3 regions of the Streptosporangium sp. NPDC051023 genome follow, and region 1 is predicted to be linked to each of the others. Evidence: riboswitches for the same ligand, from Rfam matches in the RefSeq annotation. Region 1 holds a riboswitch; each other region holds the start of a gene.
The links. Region 1 has a riboswitch for cobalamin ahead of AB0395_RS06855 (acyl-CoA dehydrogenase family protein). Riboswitches for the same ligand answer to the same signal wherever they lie in the genome.
Positions count from the first base shown of each region.

Region 2: another riboswitch for cobalamin. It lies ahead of cobN (cobaltochelatase subunit CobN); the one in region 1 lies ahead of AB0395_RS06855 (acyl-CoA dehydrogenase family protein).
Region 3: another riboswitch for cobalamin. It lies ahead of metE (5-methyltetrahydropteroyltriglutamate--homocysteine S-methyltransferase); the one in region 1 lies ahead of AB0395_RS06855 (acyl-CoA dehydrogenase family protein).

Region 1 covers NZ_JBFBCE010000007.1:118,071-128,385, forward strand. The annotation lists gene AB0395_RS06825 (amidohydrolase family protein) at 1-503, shown strand, start outside; gene AB0395_RS06830 (aldehyde dehydrogenase family protein) at 554-2,017, shown strand; gene AB0395_RS06835 (SDR family oxidoreductase) at 2,014-2,766, shown strand; gene AB0395_RS06840 (acetyl-CoA C-acetyltransferase) at 2,804-4,021, shown strand; gene AB0395_RS06845 (SDR family NAD(P)-dependent oxidoreductase) at 4,018-4,755, shown strand; gene tsaD (tRNA (adenosine(37)-N6)-threonylcarbamoyltransferase complex transferase subunit TsaD) at 4,800-5,828, opposite strand; cobalamin riboswitch at 6,088-6,274, shown strand; gene AB0395_RS06855 (acyl-CoA dehydrogenase family protein) at 6,262-6,591, shown strand; gene AB0395_RS06860 (enoyl-CoA hydratase/isomerase family protein) at 6,591-7,649, shown strand; gene AB0395_RS06865 (hypothetical protein) at 7,879-9,201, shown strand; gene AB0395_RS06870 (amidohydrolase/deacetylase family metallohydrolase) at 9,239-10,315, shown strand, end outside.
Region 2 covers NZ_JBFBCE010000046.1:13,948-24,262, reverse strand. The annotation lists gene AB0395_RS27580 (TIGR03618 family F420-dependent PPOX class oxidoreductase) at 1-171, shown strand, start outside; gene cbiE (precorrin-6y C5,15-methyltransferase (decarboxylating) subunit CbiE) at 164-1,387, shown strand; gene cobM (precorrin-4 C(11)-methyltransferase) at 1,425-2,168, shown strand; gene AB0395_RS27565 (cobalt-precorrin-5B (C(1))-methyltransferase) at 2,231-3,304, opposite strand; gene AB0395_RS27560 (cobalt-precorrin-6A reductase) at 3,373-4,125, shown strand; gene AB0395_RS27555 (precorrin-2 C(20)-methyltransferase) at 4,221-5,765, opposite strand; gene AB0395_RS27550 (precorrin-8X methylmutase) at 5,762-6,388, opposite strand; gene cobG (precorrin-3B synthase) at 6,385-7,677, opposite strand; cobalamin riboswitch at 7,701-7,893, shown strand; gene cobN (cobaltochelatase subunit CobN) at 8,016-10,315, shown strand, end outside.
Region 3 covers NZ_JBFBCE010000086.1:25,900-36,214, forward strand. The annotation lists gene metE (5-methyltetrahydropteroyltriglutamate--homocysteine S-methyltransferase) at 1-1,929, opposite strand, end outside; cobalamin riboswitch at 2,082-2,274, opposite strand; gene AB0395_RS38325 (hypothetical protein) at 2,486-3,133, shown strand; gene AB0395_RS38330 (AEC family transporter) at 3,271-4,173, shown strand; gene AB0395_RS38335 (MFS transporter) at 4,200-5,441, opposite strand; gene AB0395_RS38340 (TetR family transcriptional regulator) at 5,528-6,199, shown strand; gene AB0395_RS38345 (glucosyl-3-phosphoglycerate synthase) at 6,232-7,185, opposite strand; gene AB0395_RS38350 (hypothetical protein) at 7,315-8,967, shown strand; gene AB0395_RS38355 (helix-turn-helix domain-containing protein) at 8,952-10,315, opposite strand, start outside.

The DNA.
Region 1 (10,315 bases):
AGCTCCAGGTGCCGCTCTACCTGCACCCGGGCTCGATCCCCGCCGACGACTGGCACGTCATGCGGGACCGGCCCGAGATGTACGGCGCGAGCTGGAGCTGGCAGGCGGAGACCGGGGGGCACGCGATGCGCCTGGTCTACGCGGGCGTGTTCGACCGGCATCCGCGAGCGACGCTCATCCTGGGTCACCTGGGCGAGTTCCTTCCCTTCCAGCGCTCACGCCTGGACTCCCGGTACCGGACACTGCGGGTGGAAACCCCGCTGCTGCGCATGCCGTCGGAGTACATCGGCACCAACATCGTGCTGACCACCAGTGGCGTGCTCGCTCCTGAGGCGATCGAGGCGGCGGTGCTCACCGCCGGTGCCGACGCGGTGATGTTCTCCGTCGACTATCCGTACGAGGACACCGCCGCGGCGGTGGCGTCGATCGAGAAGGCGAACCTCACCGAGGAGGTCAAGGAGAAGATCGCCCACCGCAACGCCCGCCGCGTGCTCGGCATCTGAACGCGCCCACCACCAGACATGACAAGAAGCAACGAACGGACCATTGACTGATGGAGCTCTACCAGCACCGATGGGCAGGCGAGAGCGATCTCGACCCGTTCGTGGTCAACGACCCCGCCGACGGGTCGGAGATCACCCGGGTTCGCCCGCACAGCACCGAGGAGATCGGCGCGGCCATCGCCCGCGTCGCCAAGGGGCAGGCGATCTGGGCCTCTCGGCCCCCGGCAGAACGGGCCAGGGCACTGCACGCCGTCGCCGACACACTCCGGGCCCACGCCGAGGAGATCGCACGGATCGAGACCAGGGAGAACGGCAAGCCTCTGGACCAGGCGCGCGGCGACGTGTTCGCCTGCATCGGCCTGTTCGACTTCTTCGCCGGGGCCATCGTGGCCGAACACGGCCAGGCCCGGCACACGCCGTTCTCGCTCGACACCACCGAGCTGGTGCCGTACGGCGTGGTCGGCGCGATCATCCCGTTCAACTGGCCGCCGATCCACACCGCGGGCAAGCTGGCGCCCGCCCTCGCGGCCGGCAACGCGGTCGTCCTCAAACCCGGCGAGCAGACCCCGATGACGCCGACCCGGATCTGCGAACTCGCCGCAGAAGCGCTCCCCGACGACGTGGTGTCGGTGGTGCACGGCGGGGCCGAGCAAGGCCGGTTCCTGGCAGCCCACCCGGGCATCGGGAAGATCGCCTTCACCGGGTCCCCGGGCGTGGGCCGAGAGATCATCAAGGTGGCGGCGGTCAACCACACCCCGACCCTGATGGAACTGGGCGGCAAGAACTGCCTGATCGTGTGTGAGGACGCCGACCTCCCCTCCGCGGTGGCCTGGGCCGTCGAGGGCGCCTTCTTCAACCAGGGCGAGGCCTGCACCGCCGCGTCGCGGATCCTGGTGCAGGAGTCCGTACACGACGAGTTCATGACGCTGCTCAACGAGGCCGTCGGCCGTCTGGTCGTCGGCTCCGGCGCCCGGCCGGGCACGCACGTCGGCCCGGTGGTCACCGCCGCCCAGCGTGACCGGATCCTGGAGTACATCGAGATCGGCACGTCCGAGGGCGCGACGATCAGCGCGCAGGCGCCCCTGCCGGCCGATCCCGAGCTCGCGGACGGCTACTACGTCGCCCCGACCGTCTTCGACGGGGTGACCCGTGACATGCGCATCGCCCGTGAGGAGATCTTCGGGCCGGTGACCGCGGTCCTCACGTTCGGCGACGACGCCGAGGCCGTCGAGATCGCCAACGACACCGACTACGGCCTCATCGCGGGCGTCTTCTCGGGTGACGTCTCCCGGGCGATCGCGATCTGCGGCGGTCTCGAGGTCGGCATGACCTTGGTCAACAACTACAACCGCGCGCTGACCGGCAGCCCCTTCGGGGGCATCAAGGCGAGCGGCTACGGCCGGGAGCACACATTGGAGACTCTGCGCGAGTACGGCTACGCCAAGCTGCTGCGCGTCCCGAACGGCAAGACGCCCGTCCCGCGCTGGCAGACCATCGAGGGGCTGGTGTCATGAGCAGGCCGGTGACGCACGTCGGCCGGGTGGCCGTCGTGACCGGCGGGGCACGCGGGTTCGGCGAGGCCATCGCCGTGGAGCTGGCGCACAGAGGCGCGACCGTCGCGGTCGTCGACCGTGACGACGCCGCCGGAACCGTGGCCAGGATCGAGGCGGCGGGCGGCACGGCGCTCGCCGTACAGGCCGACGTCGCGGACCCGGACTCGGTGACGGCGGCCACCACGCGGATCCTCCGGCGGTTCGGCCGGGCCGACATCCTGGTCAACAACGCCGGGATCATCGCCGTCGGGGACTTCTTCGACACCGACTACGACACCTGGCGGCGGGTGCACGCGGTGAACCTGGACTCGCAGTTCCTCATGGCCAGAGCCCTGGCCGGTTCCATGCGGCAGAACGGGTGGGGGCGCATCGTCAACATCGCCTCCAACACCCTCGGCCTGGCCGCCTCGCACCTCACCGCGTACATCGCGAGCAAGGGCGGGGTCGTCGGGTTCACCCGCGGCCTGGCCTCCGATCTCGCCGAATACGGCATCACGGTCAACGCCGTGGCCCCGACCGCGTCGCGCACGCCCGGCGGCGAGGCCGCCATCGCCGAGGAGCACCTGCAGCTGTCGGCGCAGATGCAGGCGATCAAACGGGTCGGCGAGGCCGGCGACATCGTCGGCGCGGTCTGCTTCCTCAGCGGCGACGACGCCGCGTTCATCACCGGCCAGACCCTCATGGTCGACGGTGGCTGGGTCAGGGCCTGAAAGCGCCCCCCACCTCAAGCTCCAAGGAGGAACATCCATGCCAGAAGCAGTGATCGTCGCGACCGCCCGGTCGCCGATCGGACGCGCCCGCAAGGGTTCGCTGACCGCGATGCGTCCCGACGACCTCGCCGTCCAGATGGTCGACGCGGCGCTGGCGAAGATCCCCGAACTCGACCGGCACCGGATCGACGACCTGATCCTGGGGTGCGCCCAACCGGCCGGCGAGTCGGGCCACAACCTGGCACGCGCGGTGGCGGTCCTGGCGGGCATGGACCACCTTCCCGGGGTCACGGTCAACCGCTACTGCTCCTCGAGCCTGCAGACCACCCGGATGGCGATGCACGCGATCAAGGCCGGTGAGGGCGACGTCTTCATCTCCGCGGGGGTGGAGACGGTCAGCCGCTACGGGCTCGGCATGGCCGACGACCTTCCCGGCACGCACAACCCGCGCATGGCCGACGCCGGAGACCATACCCAGGAGCGGATCGGCACCGCGGCGCCCTGGAGCGACCCCCGCGAATCCGGTGCGCTGCCCGACCTCTACATCGCCATGGGACAGACCGCCGAGAACGTCGCTCAGCACGCCGGGGTGTCGAGGCGCGAACAGGACGAGTTCGCCGTCCGCAGCCAGAACCTCGCCGAGAAGGCGATCACCAACGGGTTCTTCCAGCGAGAGATCAGCCCGGTCGCCCTTCCCGACGGCACCGTGGTCGACGCCGACGACGGGCCGCGGTCCGGCGTCACCCTGGAGGCGGTGAGCGCGCTGAATCCGGTCTTCCGTCCCGGCGGCACCGTCACCGCGGCCAACTGCTGCCCGCTCAACGACGGCGCGGCGGCCGTGGTCATCATGAGCGACGTCAGGGCTGCCGAACTGGGCCTGACCCCGCTGGCCAGGGTGGTCTCCACCGCGGTTTCCGGCCTGTCGCCCGAGATCATGGGCCTTGGCCCCGTCGAGGCCAGCCGGCGGGCGCTCGCACAGGCCGGAATGGGAGCCGACGACATCGACCTCGTCGAGATCAACGAGGCCTTCGCCGCCCAGGTGATTCCCTCCGCGCGGGCACTCGGGATCGACGAGGACAAACTAAACGTGAACGGCGGAGCCATCGCCCTCGGACATCCTTTCGGAATGACAGGGGCCCGGATCACGACCACGCTCATCAACTCCCTGCGCTTCCATGACAAGGAGGTCGGCCTGGAGACCATGTGCGTGGGTGGCGGGCAGGGGATGGCGATGGTCCTGGAGCGTCTCTCATGAGCACGCTGTCCTTCGACTACACCGGACAGGTGGTCCTGGTGACCGGTGGAGCGCGGGGAATCGGCCGCGCGATCGGCCGGTTCTTCGTCGACGCGGGCGCGGTCGTCTACCTGCTCGACTTCGACGGCGACCAGGTGGCCGCGACGGCGGCCGAGCTCGGCGCGCGGTGGGCCCGCTGCGACGTCGGCGAAACCGCCTCGGTGAACGCCGTCGTCGACTCGGTGGTCGAGCAGACCGGACGGCTGGACGTCCTCGTCAACAACGCGGGGATCCTCAGGGACTCGGTGCTGTGGAAGCTCACCGACGACGACTGGGAGCGGGTGATGGCCGTCCACGCCGGTGGCACCTTCCGCATGACGCGGGCTTGCGTGCCCCATCTACGGGCACGTGGCTACGGCAGAATCGTGAACGTCACCTCCTACTCCGGGCTGCGCGGAAACATCGGGCAGGCGAACTACGCCACGGCCAAGGCGGGCATCGTCGGCTTCACCAAGACCGCGGCCAAGGAACTGGCCCGCTTCGGGATCACGGTCAACGCCATCTCACCGAACGCCGAGACCCGCATGATCTCCTCCATGCCGCAGCGGAAGCGGGACGAACTCACGACCGGCATCCCCATGGGCCGGTTCGCGGACCCCTCCGAGATGTGCGCGGCCATCGGGTTCCTGGCATCCCCCGAGGCGGGGTACGTCACCGGCGCGGTCCTCCCCGTGGACGGAGGGTTGTCGATGTGACGACGCCGCCGTGAAGACGGCTTTCCGGTGCCGCGGCCGGGACGTCAGAACCCGGCGGAGTCAAGGGATGCCCGGGTCAGCGGAGCCGAAGGGTCGGCGGCCAGGCCGAGGGAGGAAGGCGGGATGTCCGCGGCGACCAGGAGGCCTCCGACGGCGGCGATCATCGCGCCGTTGTCGGTGCACAGGTGCGGGGGCGGGATCCGCAGCGTGATGCCCGCGGCGCCGCACCGCTCCGCGGCGACCTGCCGCAGCCTACGGTTGGCGGCGACCCCGCCCACGACCACGAGGGTGTCCACGTCGTGGGCCAGGCAGGCATCGACGGCCTTGCGGGTCAGCACGTCGACGACGGCCTCCTGGAACGAGGCCGCGACGTCCGGCACCGACAGTCCGGGACCGTCTCGCTCCACATGCCGGGCGACGGCGCTCTTGAGCCCGGAGAAGGAGAAGTCACAGCCGACGCCGAGCATCGCGCGGGGAAAGCCGATCGCCCCGGGGTCGCCGTCCCGGGCGGCGTGGTCGATGGCGGGGCCGCCGGGGTAGGTGAGCCCGAGGATCCTCGCGATCTTGTCGAACGCCTCGCCCGCGGCGTCGTCGCGGGTGTCACCGAGGTGGACGATCGGGTCGCGGGCCAGGTCGCCGAGCAGGAGCAGCGAGGTGTGGCCGCCGGAGACGATCAGCGCGACCGAGCGGGGCGGCAGCGGGCCGTGCTCCAGGGTGTCGGCGGCCACGTGCCCGGCCAGGTGGTGCACGCCATACAGTGGCCGCCCCCAGGCCAGCGCGTAGGCCTTCGCGGCGGCCAGCCCGGTCTGCAGCGCGGTCGCCAAGCCGGGACCCGAGGTGACCGCGACGGCGTCGATTTCGGACGGGCCGATCCCGGCCTGCCGGAAGGCGGCCTTCACGCAGGGGACCAGCGACTCCAGATGGGCGCGGGCGGCGATCTCCGGCACCACCCCGCCGAACCGTACGTGCTCCTCCATCGAGGAGGCCAGCGCGGCGCCGATGAGCCGCCCGTCGGCGACGATCCCGACGCCGGTCTCATCACACGAGGTCTCGATCCCCAGAACGACCGCCATGCCACCCTCTTGTTGCGACTAGCTTGCAACTACAAATAATAGGCAAAAAGATTCGCCGGTGACGTCAGGTCGCCGGAGGGATTTCAAGAGGCGAACAATGCGGACATGAGGGGATAAATATCCCCCCGACACCTCGGCCTGGTCGATTCGCTCGACAGGGACAGGCCAGGACAAACCGGCCACGCACCCAGACAGGGCTCCGCGGCAGCCGAGGGTGACATTTCACATACCGGCCCGGCCACTCTGGACTTACTAGGACGTCCAACTATATTTTCGTGGTGAAGGCCCGCGGTGCAGGGAAGCCGGTGTGAATCCGGCGCGGTCCCGCCACTGTGACCGGGAAGTGCGTCATCGCTTGGAATGAGGCCACTGGCGAAAGCTGGGAAGGCCGGATGACGTGCGCTGATCCGGGAGTCAGGATACCGGCCGCGGGTTGATCCGTGTTGTCCACGAGGATGGAGCGAACACGCATGGCATCGGTACGCGCTCGCGAGCCCGGAAACGTCCCGGCGGTGGAAGATCCCCCGCGCTGACGGCCCTGCTGCGCCTTGACCCATTCACCGGTTCCGCGCCGCCCACCGACGTGGCCGACACCGGCTTCGCCGTCGCCGACCAGGCCCTGCAGCTGCACGGCGGCTACGGCTACCTCACCGAGTACGACATCGAGAAGATCGTCCGCGACCTGCGGGTACACCGAATCCTGGAAGGAACGAACGAGATCATGCATGTCACCGTCGCCCGCGGGCCGGTCGGAGCCGCCTGATGAGCACTCAGCCGGACACCGGAATCGAGACTCTGGTCGTCGGCCGCCTCGGGCACATCATCCTGAACCGGCCGAAGGCTCTCAACGCCCTGACCCATGACATGGTCCGCCGCATCGACACCGTCCTGCGTGTGTGGGCCGACGACGACGCCGTCGCCGCGGTGCTCGTCAGCGGCGCGGGCGAGCGGGGCCTGTGCGCCGGGGGCGACATCCGCGCCATCTACCACGACGCCAGAGAGAAGGGCGATGCCTCAGCGGCGTTCTGGCGGGACGAGTATCGCCTCAATGCGCATATCGCCCGGTACGGCAAGCCGTACATCGCCCTGATGGACGGCATCGTCATGGGCGGCGGCGTCGGCGTCTCCGCGCACGGCTCCGTGCGGATCGTCACCGAACGCACCATCCTGGCCATGCCCGAGACCACCATCGGCCTCGTCCCCGATGTGGGAGGTACCTACCTGCTGTCGCGGGTGCCCGGCGAGCTGGGCACCCACCTGGCGCTGACCTCCGCCTCCATCGGCGCGGGCGACGCCGTGGCCTGCGGGCTGGCCGATCATTTCGTCCCGTCCGAGGACCTGGAGGCGCTCACCACCGAGCTGACCCGGCGGGACGTGGCCGAGACGGTCGCCTCCTTCGCCCGCCCCGTACCGCCCGGTGAACTGGCCGAGCAGCGCGGGTGGATCGACGCCTGCTACGCCGCCGACACGGTGGAGGAGATCGTGGAACGGCTGCTCGACAGCGGTGAGAGCGCCGCCAAGGAGGCGGCCGAGCGGATCGGCGGCAAGTCGCCGACGGCGCTGAAGGCCACCCTGCGGGCCCTGCGCCTGGCCAGCGGACTCGGCTCGCTGGAGGAGGCGCTGGACCAGGAGTACCGGACCTCCCGCGCGGCATTCGCGGAACCCGATCTGGTTGAGGGCATCCGGGCCCAGGTGATCGACAAGGACCGCTCCCCCAGATGGTCACCGGCCTCCCTCGAAGAGGTGACCGAGCGCGACGTGGACCGGTTCTTCGCACCCCTGGGCGAGCAGGAACTCGGACTGTCGGGAGGGCTTCGGTGACGATCGCCTTCGTCGGCTTGGGCAACATGGGCGGGCGACCGGGACTCCGGGCGACGCGAGGTGGAGAACACGCGTGCGGTGGCCGCCACAGGCCGCCGCACGCTCGCGCCAGGCAGCGCTTCCGCCCGGTTCGTAATACAGCTGCGAGCCAGGTTCCCCCGACGCCCTCCTGCTCGTATACTGGTCGCATTACGAACTACTTCCGAACATAGGTCGCATAAGAGGTGTCATGACGATCGCGATCGGACTCGTCATCCACGCGAGTCATCGCACCGTCTTCGAAGAGGCGGCCCGCACCCTCTCCGGCGTGCACCTGGAGTGGGTCACCTACCGGCACGAGGACGAGATACAGCCCCTGGTCCGGGAGTTCCTCGGCCGCGAACGGCAGGTGGACGGACTGCTGCTCGGCAAGGTCCCCTTCGTCAGGTCCCGCGAGCTGCTCCCGGCCGACCTGCCGGTCACGGTCGTCACGTCCGCCGGTCTCGACCTGTCCGTCGCGTTCTTCAAAGCGGCGGCCCGCGGCCGGCAGGCGGTCCCGGTCAGCATCGACACCTTCGACCAGGAGACGGTCGACGAGGTCGTCCAGGCGCTCAACCTCGACCGGAGCCAGGTCGCCTGCCTGCCGTACAACCCGCGGCAGAGCGTCGAGGAGGTCGTGGACTTCCACCGCCGCTTCATGGAACGAACCGGCGCCGCCTACGCCATCAGCCTGCGCACCGCGGTCACCGCCCGGCTGGCCGACTCGGTTCCGGTGATGAACGCGCTCTACGGTCCGATCACGATCCGGACGAACCTTCACGAACTCGCGCTGCGCATCCAGTCCCGGCAGGCCAACGCGTCGAGATTCGCCGCGGGCGTCTTCCGCGTGGTCACCCAGGACGCCCAGGCCGACCTGGACCGTGTCCGCATCGGGTTGATGAACCTGCTGGTCAACACGCCCGAGTTCGGCGACGCGTGGATCGAGAACCGGGACCGGCGCGGCGTCGTGGTCTTCGCGCACAAGGCGCTGTTCGAACACGCCACCCAGAACTGGATCTCCCTTCCCATCCTCGGCCAGGCCCGGGAGACGCTCGGCATACGCCTGGCCGCCGGATTCGGCATCGGTGTCTCGGCCCGCACCTGTGTGCAACTGGCCGAACGGGCGGTGGCACGGGCGGAGCAGGAGAACGTCCCCTCGGCGTATCTGGTTCAGGACAACGGGATCATCATCGGCCCGATGAGCGGCGGCTCGGCGAACCCCCTCGCCTTCACCTACCGCGACCACGGCGGAGACCTTGAGGAGCTCGCCCGCCGCGCCGGTCTGAGCCCGGCGACCCTGTCCCGGCTCGCCGCCCTCGAACGCAGCCTTGAGGGACGGCTCATCTCACCCAGCGATCTCGCCGGTTCCCTCGGGATCACCGACCCGAGCGGGCGCAGGCTGATCCGCAAACTCAACGAGTCCGGCCTGGTCACCGAGGAAGGCAGCGAGCAGATGCACCGTAAGGGCCGCCCGACACGGCTCTATCGCCTGAGCATCGGCAGCGCTCGCACGGACGAGGCCACGCCTTCCTGAAAAGACCCCGCGCGTGTTGAAAGCCCTAGGAGGATCAGTGTCCTACGATCTGCTGCTGGCCGGCGGCGAGGTCATCGACGTCGGTGGCGGCCACGTCGGCCGGTACGACGTCGCGGTGCGCGGCGGCCGGATAGCCGCGGTGGCCCCCGATCTGCCCCGGCACGAGGCTCGCGAGGTGATCGACGCCGGCGGCAGGCTGATCACACCCGGTCTGATCGACATGCACACGCACATACATCCCGAGGCCACCTACTGGGGAATCGATCCGGACCCCGTCGCCTGGTACACCGGGGTCACCACGTGGGTCGACGCAGGCTCGGCAGGGGCCTACAACGTCGAATCCCTGCGCTCGGCGGTCCGCGACCTCCAGGTACGCGTCGTGGCGCTGCTCAACATCTCCGCGGTAGGCCTGACCGCTCCGGACGGGGAGAACCGGGAACTGGCCAACTGCGACGTCGACCTCGCCGCGTCGACCCTGGCGGCCAACCGCGACCTGCTCGTCGGGGTGAAGGTCCGCATGGACGGCAAGTCGGTTGGCCGGAACGGGCTGGAGCCGCTGCGCCGGGCGATCGCGGTGGCCGAGACGGGCGGCGTCCCGGTGATGGTCCACATCGGCGTCGCCCCGCCCACCGTGGACGAGGTCCTGGGACTGCTGCGCCCCGGCGACATCGTCACGCACTGCGCGAGCGGGCTGGCCAGCGGCATGCTCGACCAGGACGGCATCTCACCCGCGGTGGTCGAGGCGCATGCGGCGGGCGTTCTGTTCGACATCGGACACGGGTCCGGCGGCTTCGCGTTCGACGTGCTCGAAGCGCAACTGAAGGCCGGCGTGGTGCCGTACACGATCTCCTCGGACCTGCACGCCCGCTCCCTGTACGGGCCCGTGTTCGACCTGCCCACGACGATGACGAAGCTCCTCGCCGTCGGCCTGCCCATCGAGCGGGTGGTCGCGGCGGCCACCGCCCATCCGGCCCGGGCGCTGAACCTGCCCGACGGGGCCGGCACGCTGACCGTCGGCGCCCGCGCCGACCTCGCCGTCTTCACGGTGGAGGAAGGCGACTTCGAGGTGGTGGACGTGCACCGGCAGCGCCGCGTCTCCGACCGGCGGCTGGTC
Region 2 (10,315 bases), on a different contig from region 1:
GTGGACGGTGGTCGCTGGTCGACGCTGGAGGGCCGGGCGACGATCCGCAGAGACCCCGAGTCGGTCGCCGAGGCCGTGCGCCGGTACGCCGACCGCTACCGGCAGCCCAGGGAGAACCCGGCCCGCGTCGTGATCGAGATCCGCGTCACCCGGGTGCTCGGCAATGTCTGATCCGGTCACCGTCGTCGGCATCGGAGCCGATGGCTGGGCCGGTCTCTCCCCGGCGGCGCGGCGCGAGCTGCTCGCCGCCGAAGTACTGATGGGCAGCGCCAGACAGCTCGCGCTCGTCCCCGAACCGGCCGCGGAACGCGTCGCCTGGCCGTCGCCGATGTTGCCCGCGTTGCCCGCGCTGCTCGCCTCCAGGCAGGGCCGCAGGGTGTGCGTGCTGGCCAGCGGCGATCCCATGTTCCACGGCGTCGGCACGACGCTGGTCCGGCTACTGGGCGCGGAGCGGGTCAGGGTCCTGCCGTCCCCCTCCTCGGTCTCGCTGGCCTGCGCCAGGCTCGGCTGGGCCGCGGATCGTGTCGAGGTGGTCAGCCTGGTGACGCGCCCGGCCGAGACGGTGCACGCCGCGGTCCATGAGGGACGCAGGCTGCTGGTCCTCAGCGCCGACGGCCGCACCCCCGCCCGGGTCGCCGCGCTGCTCACCGCGCGAGGATACGGCGACAGCCCGATGACGGTCCTGGAACGGCTCGGCGGCGCGGAGGAACGCCTGGTCTCCGGTACGGCGGCCCGCTGGTCGCTGCCCGATGCCGACGACCTCAACATCGTCGCCGTCGAGTGCAGGGCCGACGCCGGGACCGTTCCACTGCCGCGCCTGCCCGGCCTGCCCGACGAGGCCTTCGAGCACGACGGCCAGCTCACCAAGAGCGAGGTGCGGGCGGTGACCCTGTCCCGGCTCGCGCCCGTCCCCGGCGAGCTGCTGTGGGACGTCGGCGCGGGAGCGGGCAGCATCGCGATCGAGTGGATGCGCGCTCACCCGGAGAACCGGGCGATCGCCATCGAAAGAGACGGTGAACGGGCCGGGCGGGTCTCCCGCAACGCCTCCGCGCTCGGCGTGCCCGGCCTGAACGTGGTGACCGGCGCCGCGCCCGAGGCGCTCACCGGGCTCGAGACCCCGGACGCCGTCTTCGTCGGCGGCGGGGCGACCGTTCCCGGCGTGGTCGAGAGCTGCTGGGCGGCGCTGCGGCCCGGCGGCAGGCTGGTGGTCAACGCGGTGACCGTCGAGTCGGAGGCCGCCGTCGCCGCCTGGCACGGCAGGCTCGGCGGCGGCCTGGTCAGGCTCGCGGTCAGCAGAGCGGCCCCGGTCGGCGGTTTCACCGGCTGGCGGCCCATGATGCCGGTGACGATCTGGACGGCGGTCAAGCCGGTCGGAGGAGAACGATGACGGTCAGGACGCCGGTCCAGCCGGTCGAGGGGGAACGATGACGGTACGGTTCGTCGGGGCGGGGCCGGGAGCCGCCGACCTCATCACCGTGCGGGGACAGCGGGTGATCGCCTCCTCGCCGGTGTGCCTGTACGCGGGTTCGCTGGTCCCCGCCGAGCTGCTCGGGTGCTGCCCGCCGGGCGCGCGCCTGGTCGACACCGCCAGGATGGCGCTCGACGAGATCGTGGCGGAGATGCTCACCGCCCACGAGGCGGGCCACGACGTCGCCAGGCTGCACTCCGGCGACCCCTCGGTCTACAGCGCGATGGCCGAGCAGATGCGGCGCCTCGACGCGGCGGGAGTGCCCTACGAGGTCGTTCCCGGCGTGCCCGCCTTCGCCGCGGCGGCCGCGTCGCTGAAGCGGGAGCTCACCGTGCCCGGGGTCGGCCAGACGGTGGTGCTGACCCGCACCTCGGCGCGGGCGACCCCCATGCCCGAGGGCGAGGACCTGGACACGCTCGGCAGGGGCAGGGCCACGATGGTCCTCCACCTGGCCGTGCAGCGCGTCGAGGCGGTCGTCGAGGAGCTGATCCCCAACTACGGCGCCGACTGCCCGGTGGCCGTCGTGGCCAGGGCCAGCAGGGACGACGAGGTGATCCTGCGCGGCACGCTCGCCGACATCGCGGGCCTGGTCCACGCCGCGGGCGTCGTCCGCACCGCGGTGATCGTGGTCGGCAGGGTGCTGACCGCATCGGAGTTCCCCGACAGCCACCTGTACTCGGCCGCCCGCTGCCGTGACTGACCCGTGCCGTGACTGATCCCGCCCCGCCGTGCGCCGGGACGCCCCGGGGCCGTGCCGCTGGATCAGCCCGCGCGGCCGACGATCACCCCCGCGCGGTCGATGACCACCACGTCGACCGCGACCGGCGCCTCGCGCAGCACGCCCGCGGCCGCGGCCCGGGCGCGCTCGGCGACCAGGTCGCCCAGCGGCAGCCCCGCCTCCTGGCACAGCCGCAGCGCGTGCAGCGCGGTGTTGGCGGCCAGCACCCGCCCGGCCAGCGCCTCGTCCCCGCCCGCGGAGCGGACCATTCCGGCGAGCATCTCCGGGTTGACCTGGGAGCGGCCCGAGTGCAGGTCCAGGTGGCCGTCGGCGAGCTTGGAGAGCTTGCCGATGCCCCCTGCGACGGTCAGCCTCGGCACAGGGTGCCTGCGCAGGTATTTCAGCACGGCCCCCGCGAAGTCACCCATGTCGAGCAGCGCGTCCTCGGGCAGCCCGTACAACTCGGCCGCGACCCGCTCGGAGGTGCTTCCCGTGCACCCGGCGACGTGCTCGCGGCCCGCCGCCCTGGCCACGTCGATGCCCCGCCTGATGCTGTCGATCCAGGCGGAGCACGAGTACGGGACCACGATGCCGGTCGTGCCGAGGATCGAGAGGCCGCCCAGGATCCCGAGACGGGGGTTCCAGGTCTTCCGCGCCAGTTCCTCGCCGCGCTCGACGGAGATCTCCACGATCACGTCCCCGGTTCCGCCGTGCCTGGCGGCGACCTCGGCGACGTGCTCGCTCATCATCCGCCGGGGGACCGGGTTGATGGCCGGTTCGCCGACCTCGAGCGGAAGCCCGGGCTTGGTGACGGTGCCGACCCCGGGGCCCGCGACGAACACCACTCCGCTGCCGGGGGCGCCGTGCCGTACCGTCGAGGAGATCAGCGCGCCGTGTGTCACGTCGGGGTCGTCACCGGCGTCCTTGACCACCGCGGCCGTGGCGGCGCCGCCGCCCAGCTCCTCGGTGGCCAGCGCAAACGCCGGGCGCTGCCCCCTGGGCAGCGTGATCTCCACCGGGTCGGGGAAGGCGCCGGTCAGCAGTGCGGTGTAGGCGGCGGTCGTGGCCGCCGTCGCGCACGCGCCGGTCGTCCATCCGTGGCGCAGGGGTGTGCTCATGCTTCAAGCATCGCCCGGTACGGCGGGGCGGGATCCCCCGGCCGGGCAGACGGAGGAAAGGTGACGGTGTGCTGAACATCCTGGTGCTCGGCGGCACGGACGAGGCCAGGCGGCTGGCCGCCGCGCTCGCCGGACGTGCGGGGACCCATGTGGTCTCCTCTCTGGCCGGGCGCGTCCGCGATCCCAGGTTGCCGGTCGGCGAGGTGCGCGAGGGCGGCTTCGGCGGCCCCGCCGGGCTCATGGCGTGGATCAAGGAGCACCGGATCGACGTCGTCGTGGACGCGACGCACCCGTTCGCCGCCCGGATGACCGTCTCCGCGGCCGAGGCGACGGGACAGGCCGGGGTACCGCTGCTGATCCTGCGCCGCCCCGGCTGGCAGGCGGGCCCCGGCGACGACTGGCGCTGGACGCCGTCGCTGGCCGCCGCCGCCGAGTCGCTGCCCGGGCTGGGAAGGCGGGTCTTCCTGACCACGGGGCGCCGCAGCCTGCCGGTTTTCGCGGGCCTCGACGACCTGTGGTTCCTGGCCCGCTCCGTTGACCCGCCGGAGCCACCGGCCCCGCGCCGCCTCCAGGTGCTGCTCAGCCGGGGCCCGTTCACCGTCGAGGGCGAGCTGGCCCTCATGCGGGACAACCGGATCGACATGCTGGTCACCAAGGACAGCGGCGGCCGGATGACGACCGCCAAACTGTTCGCCGCCCGTGAGCTCGGGCTTCCCGTCGTCGTCGTGCGCCGCCCGGCTGCGCCGGACGGTGTCACGAAGGTGGAGACGGTCGAGGAGGCCCTCGCCTGGCTGGAAGCCGTGACGGGCACAGCCGGGTAGCGCGTGCCCCACCGCCTTCCGCGGGGCGCTCCTCGCGGGGCGGGGCCGAGCCCGGCGTCCGGCCCCCGGCGCGAGGCCGGGGCGCGCGGAAGCGGTCACGCGGGGTAGCGGCGGGGGGTGAACACCACCCGGCCGCCGTCCTTCCTGCCCGCGACCTTGGTGGTCGAGGATCCAACGAGCAGCAGGCAGCGCATGTCGACCGCCGCGGGGTCCAGTTCGCCGAGGGTGGTGACGGTCACCCTCTCCCCGGCGCCGCCGACGTCACGGCCGATGACCACGGGAGTCTCCGGCGTCCGGTGCTCGAGCAGCAGGTCCCTGGCGGCGGCCACCTGCCAGGTGCGGCTCTTGGAAGCCGGATTGTAGATCGCCAGGACCAGGTCGGCCCGCGCCGCGGCGCTGATCCTCCCGGCGACGACCTCCCACGGCTTGAGCAGGTCGGACAGCGACAGCACGCAGTAGTCGTGGCCGAGCGGCGCGCCCGCCCTGCTCGCCACCGCGTGCGCCGCGGTCAGGCCGGGCAGCACCCGCACCGGCACGTCCGCGAACCTCGGCTCGCAGGCCACCTCAAGCACCGCGCTGGCCATCGCGAAAACCCCGGGGTCGCCGGAGGAGACGACGGCCACCCTCGACCCGGCCGCGGCCAGTTCCAGGGCGTGCGCGGCCCGCTCCGCCTCGACCCGGTTGTCCGTCGGATGGCGGCGCTGGCGCGGATTCGGCGGGACCCGGTCCAGGTAGGGGCCGTACCCGACGAGCTCGTCCGCGGCGGCCAGCGCCTCCTGCGCCTCGGGGGTCAGCCACGGCCGCCCCGCGGGGCCGAGCCCGACCACGACCACCTCGCCCCGCACGCCGGCGGCCACGGCCGATCCGATCTCCCGCGCGGGGGCGGCCTCCCCGGTACCGGGGAGGTCCGCGTTGACCGGGCTCGGGATCAACGCCAGCGAGAAGTACGGCACGCTGTCCGGATCGACCTCGGCCAGCGGGGCCAGGCGCTGCTTGCCGGTGGTCGCGCGCTCCACGTACCAGGCCTCGTCGAGGCGGCCCGCCTCGGCCAGCGCGTCACGCACCTTGGCGAACGTCCGGCCGAGCTTGAGGATCGCCGCCGAGTCGGTCGTGGCGAGGCGCTCGGCGATGACCTCGGCCGGGAGCGTCCCCGGCAGCACGGTCAGGATCTCGTCCCGCTCGACCAGCGGCCTGCCCAGGACGGCCGCCGCACCGCTCACCGAGGTCACGCCGGGGACGACCTCGGTGACGTAGCGGTGGGCGAGACGCTTGTGCATGTGCATGTAGGAGCCGTAGAAGAGCGGGTCGCCCTCGCACAGCACAACCACGTCGCGGCCCGCATCCAGGTGGGCGGCCAGCCGCAGGGCGCAGTCGGCGTAGAAGTCGTCGATGGCGCCCTGGTAGCCGCCGGGGTGGTCGGTGGTCTCCGTGGTGAGCGGGTAGATCAGCGCTTCCTCGACCTGGCCGTCACGCAGGTACGGCGCGGCCACCGAGCGGGCGATGCTCCTGCCGTGACGGGCGCTGTGGAAGGCGATCACGTCCGCCTCCCCGATGAGCCTGGCGGCCTTGACGGTCACCAGCTCCGGATCCCCAGGTCCGAGCCCGACTCCCCAGAGCCGCCCGGCAGACATCTCGCTCATTCTTCCTCACTCGCGATCGCGTTGACCGCCGCCGCGGTCATCGCACTTCCACCCCGGCGCCCGTGCACGACCAGGTACTCCAGACCGGCCGGATGCTCGGCGAGGGCCTGCTTCGACTCGGCCGCGCCGATGAAGCCGACCGGGACGCCGAGCACGGCCGCGGGCCGTCCCGCGCCCTCCCCGACCATCTCCAGCAGCCTGAACAGCGCGGTTGGCGCATTGCCGATCGCGACGACCGAGCCCTCGAGGCGCTCGCGCCACAGCTCGAGGGCGGCGGCGCTGCGGGTGGTGCCGAGCCGTTCGGCCAGCTCGGGCACACCGGGGTCGCCCAGCGTGCAGATCACCTCGTTGTCCGCGGGCAGGCGGCGGCGGGTCACTCCCGAGGCGACCATCATCGCGTCACACAGCACGGGCGCGCCCGCGCGCAGGGCGGCGCGGGCCGAGGCGACCACGCCGGGCGACCAGCCCAGGTCGCCGACCAGGTCGACCATCCCGCAGGCGTGGATCATGCGGACCGCCACCTGGGCGACGTCGGGCGGCAGGCCCTCCAGGTCGCTCTCCGCGCGGATGGTGGCGAAGGAACGCCGGTAGATCTCCGCGCCGTCACGGACGTAGTCGATCACGTTTCCCCTCTCAGGGCCGTCACCGCGGCCGTGGTCTCTTCGATGCCTACGCAGTCCAGGCTCCTGCCGTCCAGGTCGACCCGGTAGCCGGTGGCGGTGGCGACCACGTCCGCGACCCGCCCCTTCGGGCGACCGCAGCGCCGCTCGCAGCCCGCCCAGTGCACGGGGAGCGTACCGGTGCGTGGGAAGGAGGTTATTGCCAGGGTCGCGTCGGCCCGCACGTCGGCCAGAGACTTGGCGCAGCCGGGACGTCCCGTGCAGGCTGTCACGCTTGTCCACGGCGAGGCGGGGTCCACGACCAGCTCCGCGTCCGTGAGCAGGGCGGCGGCCCTGGCGGCCTCCGCGCGGGTCAGGCCGGGCAGGACCACGCCGCGCCACGGCGTCAGCCGTACCTCTCCGGAGGAGGCCAGGTCCGCGAGCAGCTCCGCCTGGGCCGAGGTCAGCCGCCCCAGCGGCACCGTGACCCCAAGCGTGACCCGGCCTCCCGGCTGCTCGATGATCCCCACCGGTTCCCGCCCCGCGAGCGCCTCCGCGGGTGCCTCTGCGGATGTTTCTGCGGGTGTCTCCGTGGACGGCGTCGGCACCGGGGCCGCCCGCCCGAGTTCCAGGGCGGAGCCGACCCGTTCCGCGACCCGTTCCGCGCAGCCGGGCAGCTCGCGGATCCGCCAGGCACGAGCCTGCGCGACCTCCGGTTCCGCCAGGAACGCCTCGGCGGCGGCGAGCAGAGCGGCCACCGCGGAGCCGACCGGCACGCGCAGGCCGCTGTCGGCGCCCGCGAGGATCAGCGCGGCCTGCCCGGGGCCGACCGGCAGGATCCCGGCGTCGGGGTCCAGCCAGGCCACGTCGCCCCGCCCGTCGTCGAGGGCGAACAGGAAACGCCCCGGCAGCCCGGCGAGGGCGGGCGTGCCGCACAGCCGCAGGTCGAGCTCGGAGACCAGCGGGCTCACGTCGAGCAGGCTCCGGGTGTCGCAGCCGGTCAGCGGCGAGGCGAGGATGTTGCGGATCCGCTCGTGGGTGGCCGAGGGCAGCAGCCCGGCGCCCGCCATGCGGGCCGCGAAGCCGCCCTCCCCGCCGAGCCCGCGTACCTGCGCGTTCGCGCGGGAGGTCAGCTCGATGACGCCGCTCCCGCAGGCCGAGGCGGCGTCGGCGAGCTCGCGGAGCTGGGAGGCCGTCAGCCGCCCTCCGGGGACCCTGACCCGTGCCAGGCCGCCGTCGGCGGCGGCGTGCACCTGCAGTGCCCCCGGACACGCGTCAGGCCGCGATCGTCCGGAAAAGTCGCCAATGACCACGCTGAGGATGGTAACGCCAGTTTCTTGCATGGAACCTCGCTGCCGTAGTCTCATCGTTGGCGACGGCAAAGGGAGGAAGCCGGTGTGAATCCGGCGCGGTCCCGCCACTGTAACCGGGGAGCGAACCCCATCCAGGCCACTGCCCGGCGACGGGCGGGAAGGCTGGGGGGAGCACCGATCCGGGAGCCAGGAGACTCCAGCCGTCGTAGCCGACGACGACCCGGGGCGAGGACCCCGAGGGAGGAAGCCTCCGTGCGCTGTTCGCCGTTCCCCCGCCAGCCTTCCGTGCCCGCTGTCCCCGGGGGCCGTGCCCTCCTGTCCGCCGTGGAGCGTGACGCATGATCCTCCTGCTCTCCACCTCGGACACCGACCTGCTCAGCGCCCGCGCGAGCGGCGCCGACTACCGCCTCGGCAACCCCGCCAGGCTCACGGCGGCGGACCTGCCGCCCCTGGTTGAGGGCGCGGACCTGATTGTGGTCCGGCTGCTCGGCGGGCGCCGCGCCTGGGAGGAGGGCCTGGACGCCCTGCTCGCCGGACCGGTGCCCGTCGTCGTGCTCGGCGGCGAGCAGGCGCCGGACGCCGAGCTGATGGAGCTGTCGACCGTGCCGGGCGGGGTGTGCGCCGAGGCGCACGCCTACCTCGCCCACGGCGGACCGGCCAACCTCGTCGAGCTCGGCCACTTCCTCTCGGACACCCTGCTGCTGACCGGGCACGGTTTCGCCGCCCCCGCCCCGACCCCCGCCTGGGGCGTGCTCGAGCGCCCGGCACGCAGCCAGGAGGGCCCCGTCGTCGGGGTGCTCTACTACCGCGCCCACCACGTCGCGGGCAACACCGCCTTCGTCGAGACCCTCTGCTCGGCGATCGAGGACGCGGGCGCCCGCGCGCTGCCCGTCTACTGCGCCTCCCTGCGCAGCGCCGAGCCCGGCCTGCTGGAGCTCCTGCGCACGGTCGACGCCCTGGTGGTGACCGTGCTCGCCGCAGGCGGCACCCGCCCCGCGACCGCCTCGGCGGGCGGCGACGACGAGGCCTGGGATGTCGGCGCGCTCGCCGAGCTGGACGTCCCGATCCTGCAGGGCCTGTGCCTGACCGGCAGCAGGGCCTCCTGGGAGGAGAACGACGACGGCCTCTCCCCGCTCGACGCGGCGACCCAGGTCGCGATCCCCGAGTTCGACGGGCGGATCATCACGGTGCCCTTCTCCTTCAAGGAGATCGACGGGGACGGGCTGACCGTTTACGCCGCCGACCCGGAGCGCGCCGCGCGGGTGGCGGGCATCGCCGTACGGCACGCCGTGCTCAGGCACGTCCCGCCCGCGGAGCGGCGGATCGTGCTGATGCTGTCCGCCTACCCCACCAAGCACTCCAGGATCGGCAACGCCGTCGGCCTCGACACCCCGGCGAGCCTGGTGCGGCTGCTGGCCGCGATGCGCGAGCGGGGCTACGACATCGGCGCGGAGGGCGAGCTGCCCGGCGTGACCGAGCAGGACGGCGACGCGCTGATCCACGCGCTGATCGCCGCGGGCGGCCAGGACCCCGAATGGCTCACCGAGGAGCAGCTCGCGGGCAATCCGGTGCGCATCGCGGCGGGCCGGTACGCCGAGTGGTACGCCACGCTCCCCGAGGACCTGCGCTCCGGCATGGAGGAGCACTGGGGGCCCGCGCCCGGCGAGCTGTTCGTCGACACCTCCCAGGACCCGGACGGCGAGATCGTGCTGGCCGCGCTGCGCGCGGGCAATGTGGTGGTCATGGTGCAGCCGCCCCGCGGGTTCGGCGAGAACCCCATCGCGATCTACCACGACCCCGACCTGCCGCCCAGCCACCACTACCTGGCGGCCTACCGCTGGCTGGCCGACGGCTTCGGCGCGCACGCCGTGGTGCACGTGGGCAAGCACGGCAACCTGGAGTGGCTGCCGGGCAAGTCGGCGGGCCTTTCCGCCTCCTGCGGCCCGGACGCCGCGCTGGGGGACCTGCCGCTGATCTATCCGTTCCTGGTCAACGACCCCGGTGAGGGCACCCAGGCCAAGCGCCGCGCCCACGCGACGCTGGTCGACCACCTCGTCCCGCCGATGGCCCGCGCCGACACCTACGGGGACATGGCCAGGCTGGAGCAGCTCCTCGACGAGCACGCCTCCATCGCCGCGATGGACCCGGCGAAGCTGCCCGCGATCCGCGCGCAGATCTGGACCCTGATCCAGGCCGCCAAACTCGACCACGACCTCGGCCTCGAGGACCGTCCGCACGACGCCGAGTTCGACGACTTCCTGCTGCACGTCGACGGGTGGCTGTGCGAGGTCAAGGACGTCCAGATTCGCGACGGCCTCCACGTGCTGGGCGCCGCGCCGCAGGGCGCGGCCCGTGTCGACCTGGTGCTGGCCATCCTCCGCGCCCGCCAGATGTGGGCGGGGGGCGCGGCCCTGCCCGGGCTCCGCGAGGCCCTCGGGTTGAACGAGGACGGTACGGCGGGCCGCTTCGGCACCGACGAGGCCGAGGCGCTGGCCAGGTCGCTGGTCGAGGCGATGGAGAACCGGGATTGGGATCCGGAGGCCGCCGCCGAGGTGGCCGCGACCGTGCCGGACACTGTCCGCCCGGTGGCGGAGGCCGGTTCCGGGCCGGTCGAGCGCATCCTGCGGTTCGCGGCGGA
Region 3 (10,315 bases), on a different contig from region 1:
GGCCAGCCGGAAGGCCTCGGTGGCCCAGGCCAGGTAGGCGGCCCGGTCGGCGGCGCGCAGCGGCAGGGTCTCGCGCAGCGCGGGCTCGTCGACCTGGATGACGACGGTGCCCGCCGCCTCCAGGTCGGCGACCTCGTCGCGCAACGCCAGAGCCACCTGGCGGGCGGTGTCCGCCTGCGGCTGGTCGTCGCGGACGAAGGACCAGGCCAGCATGGTCACCGGCCCGGTGAGCATGCCCTTGACGGGACGCCCGGTCTGGGACTGGGCGTACGTCGTCCAGCGCAGCGTCATCGGCTCGGGCCTGGAGACGTCCCCGGCGAGGATCGGCGGCCGCACATAGCGGGTGCCGTAGGACTGCACCCAGCCGTGCTGGGTGGCCAGGTACCCGTTGAGCCGCTCGGCGAAGTACTGGACCATGTCGTTGCGCTCCGGCTCGCCGTGCACCAGCACGTCGATGCCCGCCGCCTCCTGGAAGACGAGGACCGAGCGGATCTCTGAGGCGATCCGCTCGTCGTAGGCGGCCTGGTCGATCCGCCCGGCCCGCAGATCCGCGCGGGCCGCCCGTAGCTCGGCGGTCTGTGGGAAGGAGCCGATGGTGGTCGTGGGCAGCGACGGCAGGCCAAGAGCGGCGCGCTGCGCTGCGGCCCGCTCGGGGTAGGGCTGGGGACGGCGCGTGTCCTGCGGGGTGACCGCGGCGCAGCGGGACCGTACGGCAGGATCGCGGGTGAGCGCGGAGGCCGCGCGCGAGGCGAGGTCGGCCCGGTTGGCCGCCAGCTGCCCGGCAACCGCGCCGGTGCCCTCGCTCAGCCCCCGGGCGAGAGTGGCGATCTCGGCCGTCTTCTGCCTGGCGAAGGCGAGCCAGCGGCCGACCTGCGGGTCGATCCCGTGCTCGAGCGCGGTGTCCAGCGGAACGTGCAGCAGCGAGCAGGAGGCCGCCACATCCACCCGGCCCGCCAAGCCGAGGAGGGTGGCGAGGGTGGACAGCGACCTGCCCAGGTCGTTGATCCACACGTTGCGGCCGTCCACGACCCCGGCGATCAGGCGCTTGCCCGGCAGCCCGCCCACCCGGGCCAGGTCGTCCAGGTTCGCCGCGGCCGGGCCGGTGAAGTCCAGCCCCAGGCCCTCGATCGGCGCCTCGGCCAGGACCGGCAGGGCCTCGCCGAGGCGGTCGAAGTAACTCGCGACGAGGATCTTCGGCCGGTCGGCGAGGGTGCCGAGCTCGCGGTAGGCGCGGGCGGCGGCCTCAAGCACGGTCCGGGGCCTGTCCTGGACCAGGGCGGGCTCGTCCAGCTGCACCCACTCGGCTCCGCCGGCCCGCAGGGCGGCGAGCACCTGCGCGTAGACGGGCAGCAGCCGGTCCAGCAGGGTGAGCGGGTCGAAGCCGGGGTCGGCGCCGGGCTCGGGCTTGGCCAGCAGCAGATAGGTGACCGGGCCGACGAGCACGGGACGCGCGGTGTGACCGAGCTCGACGGCCTCACGCAGTTCGCCGACGGGCTTGGTGAGGTCGGCGATGAAGACGGTATCCGGTCCCAGCTCGGGCACCAGGTAGTGGTAGTTGGTGTCGAACCACTTGGTCATCTCCAGCGGGGCGACGTCCCGGGTGCCACGCGCCATGGCGAAGTAGCCGTCCAGGGTGTCGGCCTCGATGGCGGCCCGGTGGCGTCCGGGGATGGCCCCGACCATGACGCTGGTGTCCAGCACATGGTCATACAGCGAGAAGTCCCCGGTGGGAACCTCCCGCACGCCCGCGTCCGCCAGCTGCCGCCAGTTGCCGCGGCGCAGCCTGGCCGCGACGTCGCGCAGCTCTTCGGCGGTGACGCGACCGGCCCAGTAGCCCTCGATCGCCTTCTTCAGCTCACGGTCCGGTCCCTGGCGCGGATAGCCGTGGACGGTGGCGATCGATGAGGGGGTGGCGGAAGTCTCAGCCACGAAACTCTCCTTCGCGAGTCATGGAGGACCCCGGTGCTCCCGAGAGGCGCGAAGGAACGGCTGACCGGCGGGCACGTCGTGCCCGCCCGCACCGCGACCCGCCCTCGAGGTCACCGAAGTCACCGCGTACGTGGTCGCGCGCGGGCAGTGGCAGGTCTTCGGACTCGCGGGCACGCCATGGCGTTCTTCGCGCCTTGGCATCTACTGGCCGTCGCTTCCCCGATCCGGTGTCCGGATCCAGTGCGTATGACGGCGGTCGTTCCCACTCACCGCTGCGGGGCAGTCCCGGAATTGGCGAGCTCGCGAGCCAAACAGGCGAGCGCTGCCGCACCGGGTTCCCTCTTACGACGCGCCTGCCTGGCGGGCAGGGCGAACCGACTGCGGGTCCAGCCTAGGCGCATTCCGCGCCCCGGGCGACAGGAACTCCGTGTGGCGGTGCCATACGAACCGACGCGAAGCCGTACGAAACGGCGCGAAATGGCCGGTGCCGTCCCGAAGGCGGCTCCTCCTCCCCGGCGGCGTCGAACCATCACGCGGCGGGATACGTGGTGAGAGCATGTTGAGGCATCGAGTTCTCACCGTTCTCCTGCTGCTGGCCGCGACCGTCGTGATCACCCCCGGTACGGCATGCGCCTGCAGTTGCGCTCCGCTGGGACCTGCGGAGCAGGTCGGCAGGGCAGCCGCCGTCTTCACCGGGACGGTGGTCTCCGCCCGCCCGGCCAAGGGCGATCCGCTCGGCCCCAGGCCGCCGATCATCTACACCTTCAGGGCCGACCAGGTCTACAAGGGCAGGGCCGACGCCGAGTACCAGGTGGCCACCAACGCCGACAGCGCGGCCTGTGGCTACGGCTTCACCGTCGGTTCCCGTTACCTGGTCCTCGCCTCGGATGAGAAGACGGGCCTGTTCGACACCGACCCGGGCGTCCCGCTGCACACGGCGTTGTGCGACGGCAACCTGGCGGTCCGCGCCGGTGAGGGGCCGTTGCACGCGCAGGACGCGATCCAGAACGGGGAGCCGCTCTCCGCCGGACTCCTGTCCGCGCTCGGTACGGCCACCCGTCCCCGCCCCACCTCCTCTCCCGCCGCGACCCCCGTCTCCTCCCCCTCCGCGGCGATCTCCCCGTGGCTCTACGCGGTCGGAGCGGCGGCGCTCCTCGCTCTCGCCTTCGCCGGATGGCGGCTGTCCGGGAAACGCCGGATGTGAGGTTCCGTTCTCCGGCCGCCGAGTACGGCACAGCGCGCGGCCGGAGGAGTGCCGGCGGAACCCCCGGCTCCCGGATGTCAAGATCGGCCAGATACGCTCGAAGCCTGCCGGCACGAGGAGTCTGCGATGGCCCCCCATTGATCGCGGCCTTCGTCCCGATCTGGGTGCTGACGTTGCTCGGCTTCGTCGCCGGGCGGTTCCGGCTGCTGGGCGCGGAGGCCGACCGGGTTCTCGGTGGGTTCGTCTTCCATCTCGCGATGCCGGCCGCGCTGTTCTCCATCCTCAGCAGGACCCGGCTGTCGTTCAGCGGGCCCGCGCTGGGCGCCTTCGCCGCCAGCACCGTCGTGACCATGGCCCTGGGCTTCGCGCTGAGCCGCCACGTTCTCGGCAGGAAGCCCGGCGAGGCCACGATCGGCGCGATGGCCGCGGGCTACGTGAACTCCGCCAATCTCGGCATCCCGGTCACGCTGCAGGTGCTCGGCGACGCCACCTTCCTGACCGGGGTCCTGCTCTTCCAGCTTCTGGTGATCACTCCGGTCGTGCTCGTGGCCTTGGACCGGAGCGCGGAGCGCGGGCTCAGGCCCGCCCGGCTGGCGAGCCTGCCGCTGCGCAACCCGGTGATCCTCGGCCTGGCCGCGGGTGTGCTCTGCTCCGTGCTCGGCTGGCGCCCGCCACCGTTGATCGCCGAACCGCTGGCCCTGCTCGGCGGCGCGGCCGTACCCGCCGCGCTGGTCGCGCTCGGCCTCTCGCTGACCGTGCGCGGCCCCGACCTGACGGGCGAACGGACCGAGGTGCTCGCGCTGTCGGCCATGAAACTGCTGGCCCAGCCGCTGCTGGCCTACCTGTTCGGGCTGCTGGCGCGGCTGAGCCGCGCCGAACTGCTCGCGGTGGTCGTCTGCGCGGCCTTGCCGACCGCGCAGAACGCCTACGTCTACGCCCGCGAGTACGGCCAGGCCGACTCGGTCGCCCGCGGAACCGTGATCACCGGCACCGCGCTGTCGATGCTCACCCTTGCGGCGATCGGCTGGCTGCTGGGGTAAGCGGCGCCTTGGCCATGGCGAGCGATTCACGAACCGGTCACCCGGCCGGTGTGTGTCGCGGCCAGCAGGGCCAGTACGCCGAGGAGCAGGATCCCGGCCAGGCCGTACATCAGCGCACCGAAGCCGCCCGTGATGAAGGCCGTGGCGAGTTGCGGGCCGAGGCTCCCGCCGAGGAACAGGGAGAAGGTGAACAGGGCCAGCGCCGTACCGCGCGCCTGCCCGGCGATCACGCCGATGTTCTCGTTCAGCGCGGGGGCGCCCGCGGCGACGCCGAGCACGTAGACGGCCAGGAGCAGGGCGAGGCCGACCAGGCCAGGGCGGATCACCGCGACGGCGGCGAGTGCGAGGGCCGCGAGCGCGAGCAGGTACGCCGCGCGCCGGGAGGCGGCGATCCTGCCGAGCAGCGGCGTCAGCAGCGGAACGACGATCATGGACGGCAGGCCGCTGATTCGCAGGGCCATCAGCGCGTCGGGGGAACCAGCGACGCCCACGGGACCGCCGAGCTGCAGTCCGGTGTACACCGCGACGAACGTGGCCAGGATGGTGACCGTCGCGGCGTAGCGGAGCAGCAGCGCGGGAGTCGCCAGCAGGGCGGGCACCGCGCGGTAGGCGGACAGGAACGAACCGGAGAGCTCGCGCGAGGGGTCGGGCAGCATCACCGCGGCCGCGGCGACGGCAGCCACCGCGAACGCCACAGCGGAGATCAGGAAGATGCCGCGCCAGCCCACAATCGGGCCCAGCGCCTGAGCCACGACCTGGAACAGCACGGCCGCGGCCAGGAACCCGCTCGTCACGGTGGCCAGCGCGACCATCCGGTGGCGCGGCTCGATCCGCTCCGCCATGTAGGCCATCGCGGCGGGCGGGAAGATCGCCACGGTGACCCCCTGCAGCACCCGGAACGCGATCGCGATCTCGGGTCCCGGGGCCACGGCGACCAGGGCCGTGGCCACCGCCGCGATCGGCAGGCCGAGGCAGATCAGGCGCTTACGCCCGTACCGGTCGGAGAGCGGGCCGAACAGCAGGAACCCGGCGGCGTATCCGACGCCGAACGCGGTCACGAGCCAGGTGAGACCGCTCTGCGGGGTCTGCCATCCGGCCGCCATGCCGTGCAGCAGCGGGATCACCACATAGAGCTGACCGCTGGACAGCACGGCGGTCAGTGTGAAGACCGCGAGGGTGCGCCAGAGCGGCGCGCGCCTCTGGGGAAGGGCCTGTGGGAGAGAGGCAGGGGGTGCCGTGAGAGACGGCGCGGGGGAGATGTCGCTCATGGCAGGACCGTAACCAACTATCTAGTTGGAAGTCAACCAACCGGTTGGTAGAGACAACCAACTGGTTGGTCCACTACACTTGCGCCATGTCGAAGGAAGCCACGAGGGACGCGCTCCTCACCGCCGCCCGCAGCGAATTCGCCGCCTACGGGATCGCCGGCGCCAGGGTTGACCGGATCGCCGAGCGCGCCGGGGTCAACAAGGAGCGCATCTACGGATACTTCGGCAGCAAGGAGAAGCTGTTCGACCAGGTGATGGAGTCCGTCCTCGACGAGATGGCCGAGGTCGTCGCCATGCCCGGCGACGACCCCATCGACTACGTCGGCAAGATCCACGACTTCTACCTCGCCAACCCCGAGCTGACCCGGCTGCTGATGTGGGAGTCGCTGCACTATCGCGAGGACGCCCTGGAAGGACAGCACCGGCGGATCGCCCGATGCGCAGCGAAGGCCGAGTCGCTCGCCGCGGGCCTGGGACGCGAACCGTCCCCCGAGGTCTCACGCACGATGATGACCCTGATCGGGCTGGCCGCATGGCCGATGGTCATGCCCAGGCTCGGCCGCATCGTCGTGGGTGAGGAGTTCGGCACCGAGGAGGGGCACCGGCGGATGCGCGAGCACCTGGTCGACTTCGTGCGCACCGCCCTGAACCACGCCCCGCCCGGCGCCGCCGACGGTGAAACCAGGGAGAACACCGACGGTGAACCCGGCGGGAACGCCGAACCCGTCTCGGGCCGGGGCACGGCGCGCGAGGTGTGACAGGGCCCGCTCCGATCGGCCTCCTCCACGGGTCAGTCTCCGGTATGGCGGCGCCCGTCGACGGTGACCATCGGGGGGCGTTCGGCGACGGCCACGTCGCGCACGGTCACCTGGTGCCCGTCCGCGCCCCTGCGGAACTGGGCGAGACGGGGAGAGGGCGTGTGCAGCGAGACCATCTTGTTGTGGCGTTCGAGGCGCGACCACGAGGTCTGCAGGATCTGGGCGGCCATCCCGCCGAGCGCCTCCGTCGACTGGTGGGAGTGGACACGGCGGCCCAGGTCGACCTGGGCGAGGGAGTCGAGCCCGACGAGCTCGAGCAGGTCGACCAGCAGAGCCAGCTCGACCCCGTAACCGGTGACGAAGGGGATCCGCTCCAGCACGGAGCGCCGTCCGGCGTACTCACCGGCGAGGGGCTGCACGAACCCGGCGAGCTGTGGCCAGTGCAGGTTGAGCAGGGGCCGCGCGACCAGCTCGGTGACCCGCCCTCCCCCGCTCTGCACGTTCTGCAGCGGCCGGTCGTAGCAGCCCTTGACGTAGACCACGCCGGAGTCGTCGAGCAGCGGGCCGAGCAGCCCGGTCACGAACGAGGTGCGGAACTCGCGCAGGTCCGCGTCGACGAAGACCAGCAGGTCGCCGGAGGTCACCGCGAGGGACTTCCACAGCGCCTCCCCCTTGCCGTCCAGCGGTTTCAGGTCCGGCAGGATCTCGTCCTGCGCGACCACCCTCGCTCCGGCCTGCGCGGCGCGCGCGGCGGTCTCGTCGACGGATCGGGAGTCGATGACCACGATCTCGTCGACGAGCGGGGCCTCCTCCATCAGGTCGCGCCGGATCGCCGCGACGATCTCCCCGACCGTCTCCGCCTCGTCGCGTGCCGGCAGCACGACGCTGATCGTGCTGTTTCCCTTGGCCCGCAGCAACCACGGCAACGGCCAGTCATCCGACGACGAGGTGCGCCTGCCCAGCCATGCCTCCACTTCAGGCAGCACAGCCCATCCTTCCCCGCACCTCGGAAATCACGGGTATCACCCTATGCGGCTCTGATTCTCGGCGAGTACGGGCTCTCGTACCCGTCACGTAGTGGGAAGATCGGCTCAAAGCAGCGAGGAGGGGCGGGTATGGACCCGGTGGCCGTGATGAGGGCGGCGCGCACCGTCCGTGACGAGCTGGACCGCATGCCCGGCGACACCTCGGCGGAGCTTCGCGACCGGCTCGACCTGCTGCTCGCCGAGGAAGGTGGACAGCCGCCCGGCCCGCTGGCCGAGGCCGTCACCTCGCTTCTGTCCCAGTACGGCCCCGCGTGGGAGCGGTTCTGCCTGCTGCTCGGCCAGGAGGGGCCCGCCCCTGGCGAGCTCACGCCGGAGCGGTCCGCCCCTGCCGAGCGTGCGCCGGAGCGCGGCCCCTCGGTGATCGGCAGGCTGACCGGGGCCTTCCGGAGGCGGCGTAGGGAGGGCGGGGAGCGTCCCGCGGCCTCGGGCGGCCAGGAGCCGCGGCTCCTGCCGCTCGTCGAGGCACCCGGCGAGGTCGTCGCGGGCTGGGGCGCCGAGGTCGAGGTCGGCCTGACGGCGGAGGAGGCGTCCGGTGGCCAGGCCGCGCCGTACGCCGCTCACGAGCCCGTCGACCTGAACATCCAGATCATCGCCGAGGGGTTCGAGGCGCCGGGCGGGTGGCGGGTGCGGCTGCGCGTGGACGAGGCCTCGCCGTACCCCAGGGCGCAGGTCGGCCTGGTCGCCCTGGCACAGGAGCAGCCGGTCACCGCCAGGCAGATCCAGGTGATCCACGCGGTGCGCGGCCAGGTGACCGGCTTCGGCGTGCGCGCGCTCGCGGTCCTCGACTCCCCCGGCCTGCTCGGCCAGGAGAACGCCCCGCATCCGGTCGCGGGCACCCCGGTACGGCTGGCGGGCACCGGGGAGGCGCCGGACGTCACGGCGGTCGTCGTGCACGGCGACCGGCCGGGGCGGCTGTGGTGGGCCTACCAGTCTCCGCACTTCGTCACCCCCGACCAGGCGGAGGCCTGCGAGCTCGGCATGCGGGTCTCGGAGTTCGGGCGACGCCTGGCCGAGCAGTCCCTCCCCCTCGAGGAGGTGGGAGGGCAGGTCACGGCGCGGATACCCGCGGGCTTCTGGGAGCTGCTGAACGCGGTCGCGGGGCGAATCGCCCCGCGGCGCCCGAGCGTGCTGATCCTGTCCCAGGAACCGCACGTCCCGTGGGAGCTGGCCACGCTGGAGCATCCGTTCGACCGGTCCCTGCCCGGCTTCCTGAACTGCCAGACGGTGATGGGGCGCTGGCCGCTCGGCGGGCGCCGTCCCGAGCTGCCGCCGCCCGTGCGGGCGGGCGGCTCCGGCATGGCGGTCGTGTACGGCGGGCCGCACCCGCACCCGCTGGTCTCCGCCTTCGGCGCCAGGCAGGTGAGCCCCGCGCTGGGCGACGTCCTGGCGCTGCTCGGCGACCCGCCGGACGTGGTCCACTTCGCCACCGGCGGTCCGGCGCCCGAGTCCCTCGGCCGCGGCATGGGGGGTGGCTCGTTCGTCTTCCTGGACGAGCCCGGCGACTGCCAGCCGTTCCTGCTCGCGGGCGCGAGCGGGGCCGTCGCCCCGTTCAGGCCCGTCGGCGACGGCCTGGTCGAGGAGTTCTACCGCCGCGCCCTGGGCGGCGAACCGCCCGCCGAGGTGCTGCGGTCCCTGCGCTGCATGGCCCCGGCGACCGCGCCCGCCTACCAGTTCTTCGGCCACCCCGCGCTCACGCTGGCCCGGGATCACCCGACGGCGTGACGCTCCAGGAAGGTGTAGACGTCGGCCTCGTCCACACCGGGGAAGGATCCGGGCGGCAGCGCGGCCAGGACGTGGGAGTTGCCGCGCGCCGACGGCCAGGCGTAGCCCTCCCAGCGCTGGGTCAGCTCGGCGGGCGGCCGGCGGCAGCAGTCGCCGGTCGGGCACCCCGACCTGGTGCGGTTGGTGGTCTCCCTGCCGCGGAACCAGCGCGACTCCCGGTACGGCACGCCGAGGGTGATGGCGAAGTCCCTCTCCCGTGAGGGGTCCACGTGGGCGACGCAGAAGTAGGTGCCGGTCGGCGAGTCGGAGTACTGGTAGAAGACCGAGAACCTGTCCGGGGAGCGGAAGACCTGCCGCCCCGACCACTGCAGGCACATCCGCTGCCCCTCGATCGCCCCCTGCTCGTCCGCCGGAAAGACGATGCCGTCGTTCTCGTACGCCTTGAAGATGATCCCGCCCGCGTCGTTGCGGACGAAGTGGCAGGTCAGGTCCAGGAAGTGGGTCGCGAGGTTGGTGAAGCGGTGCGCGGCCATCTCGTAGGAGACGGCGAACACATCCCTGAGGTCCTCGACGCTGAGCGCCCGGTCCTGCTTCGCCTCCCTGAGGTACGGCACGGCGGTGGCCTCGGGCACCAGCACGGCGGCGGCGAAGTAGTTGGCCTCGGTCCGCTGCCGGAGGAAGTCGGCGAAGTCACGGGGCTTGTGGTGGCCGAGGGCGAGGTGGCCGAGGGTCTGCAGCAGGATCGTCCTGGGGGTGTGCATACCGAGCTGCTCGTGCTTGACGTAGATGCGCCGGTTGCGAAGGTCGGTGATGGAACGCACCGTTCGAGGCAGGTCCTGGACCGTCTGCACCGTGTAGCCGAAATGGGTGACCAGGGCCTGGACGGTGCTCTGCGACAGCGCGCCGGTACGGTAGCCGACCGCGGAGAGCGCCTCGGCCGCCGCCTTCTCGATCTCCTCGAAGTAGTTGCCCCGCTCGCGCTGCATGCGGCGCAGCTCGGCGTTGGCGACGCGCGCCTCCTCCGGGGTCGCGGTGCCCTTGGCCTGGCGTGAGCGCAGCTCACCGTAGAGGCCGAGGATGTGTTCGAGCACGTCGTTGGGGACGCGGGCGGAGACCTTCAGCCTGGCGAGGCCGAGCCCGGCGTACAGCGGGTCGCGCTGGGCCTCCTCGAGCGCCATCTCCAGCTGCGCCCTCCTGTTGGGCGCCTGACGGCGCAGCAGTTCCTCGACGGGGACGTTGAGCGCGGCGGCGAGGGACTTCAGCAGCGACAGCTTGGGCTCACGCTTGCCGTTCTCGAGCAGCGAGAGCTGGCTCGGCGCGCGGCTGACGCGTTCGCCGAGGTCGGAGA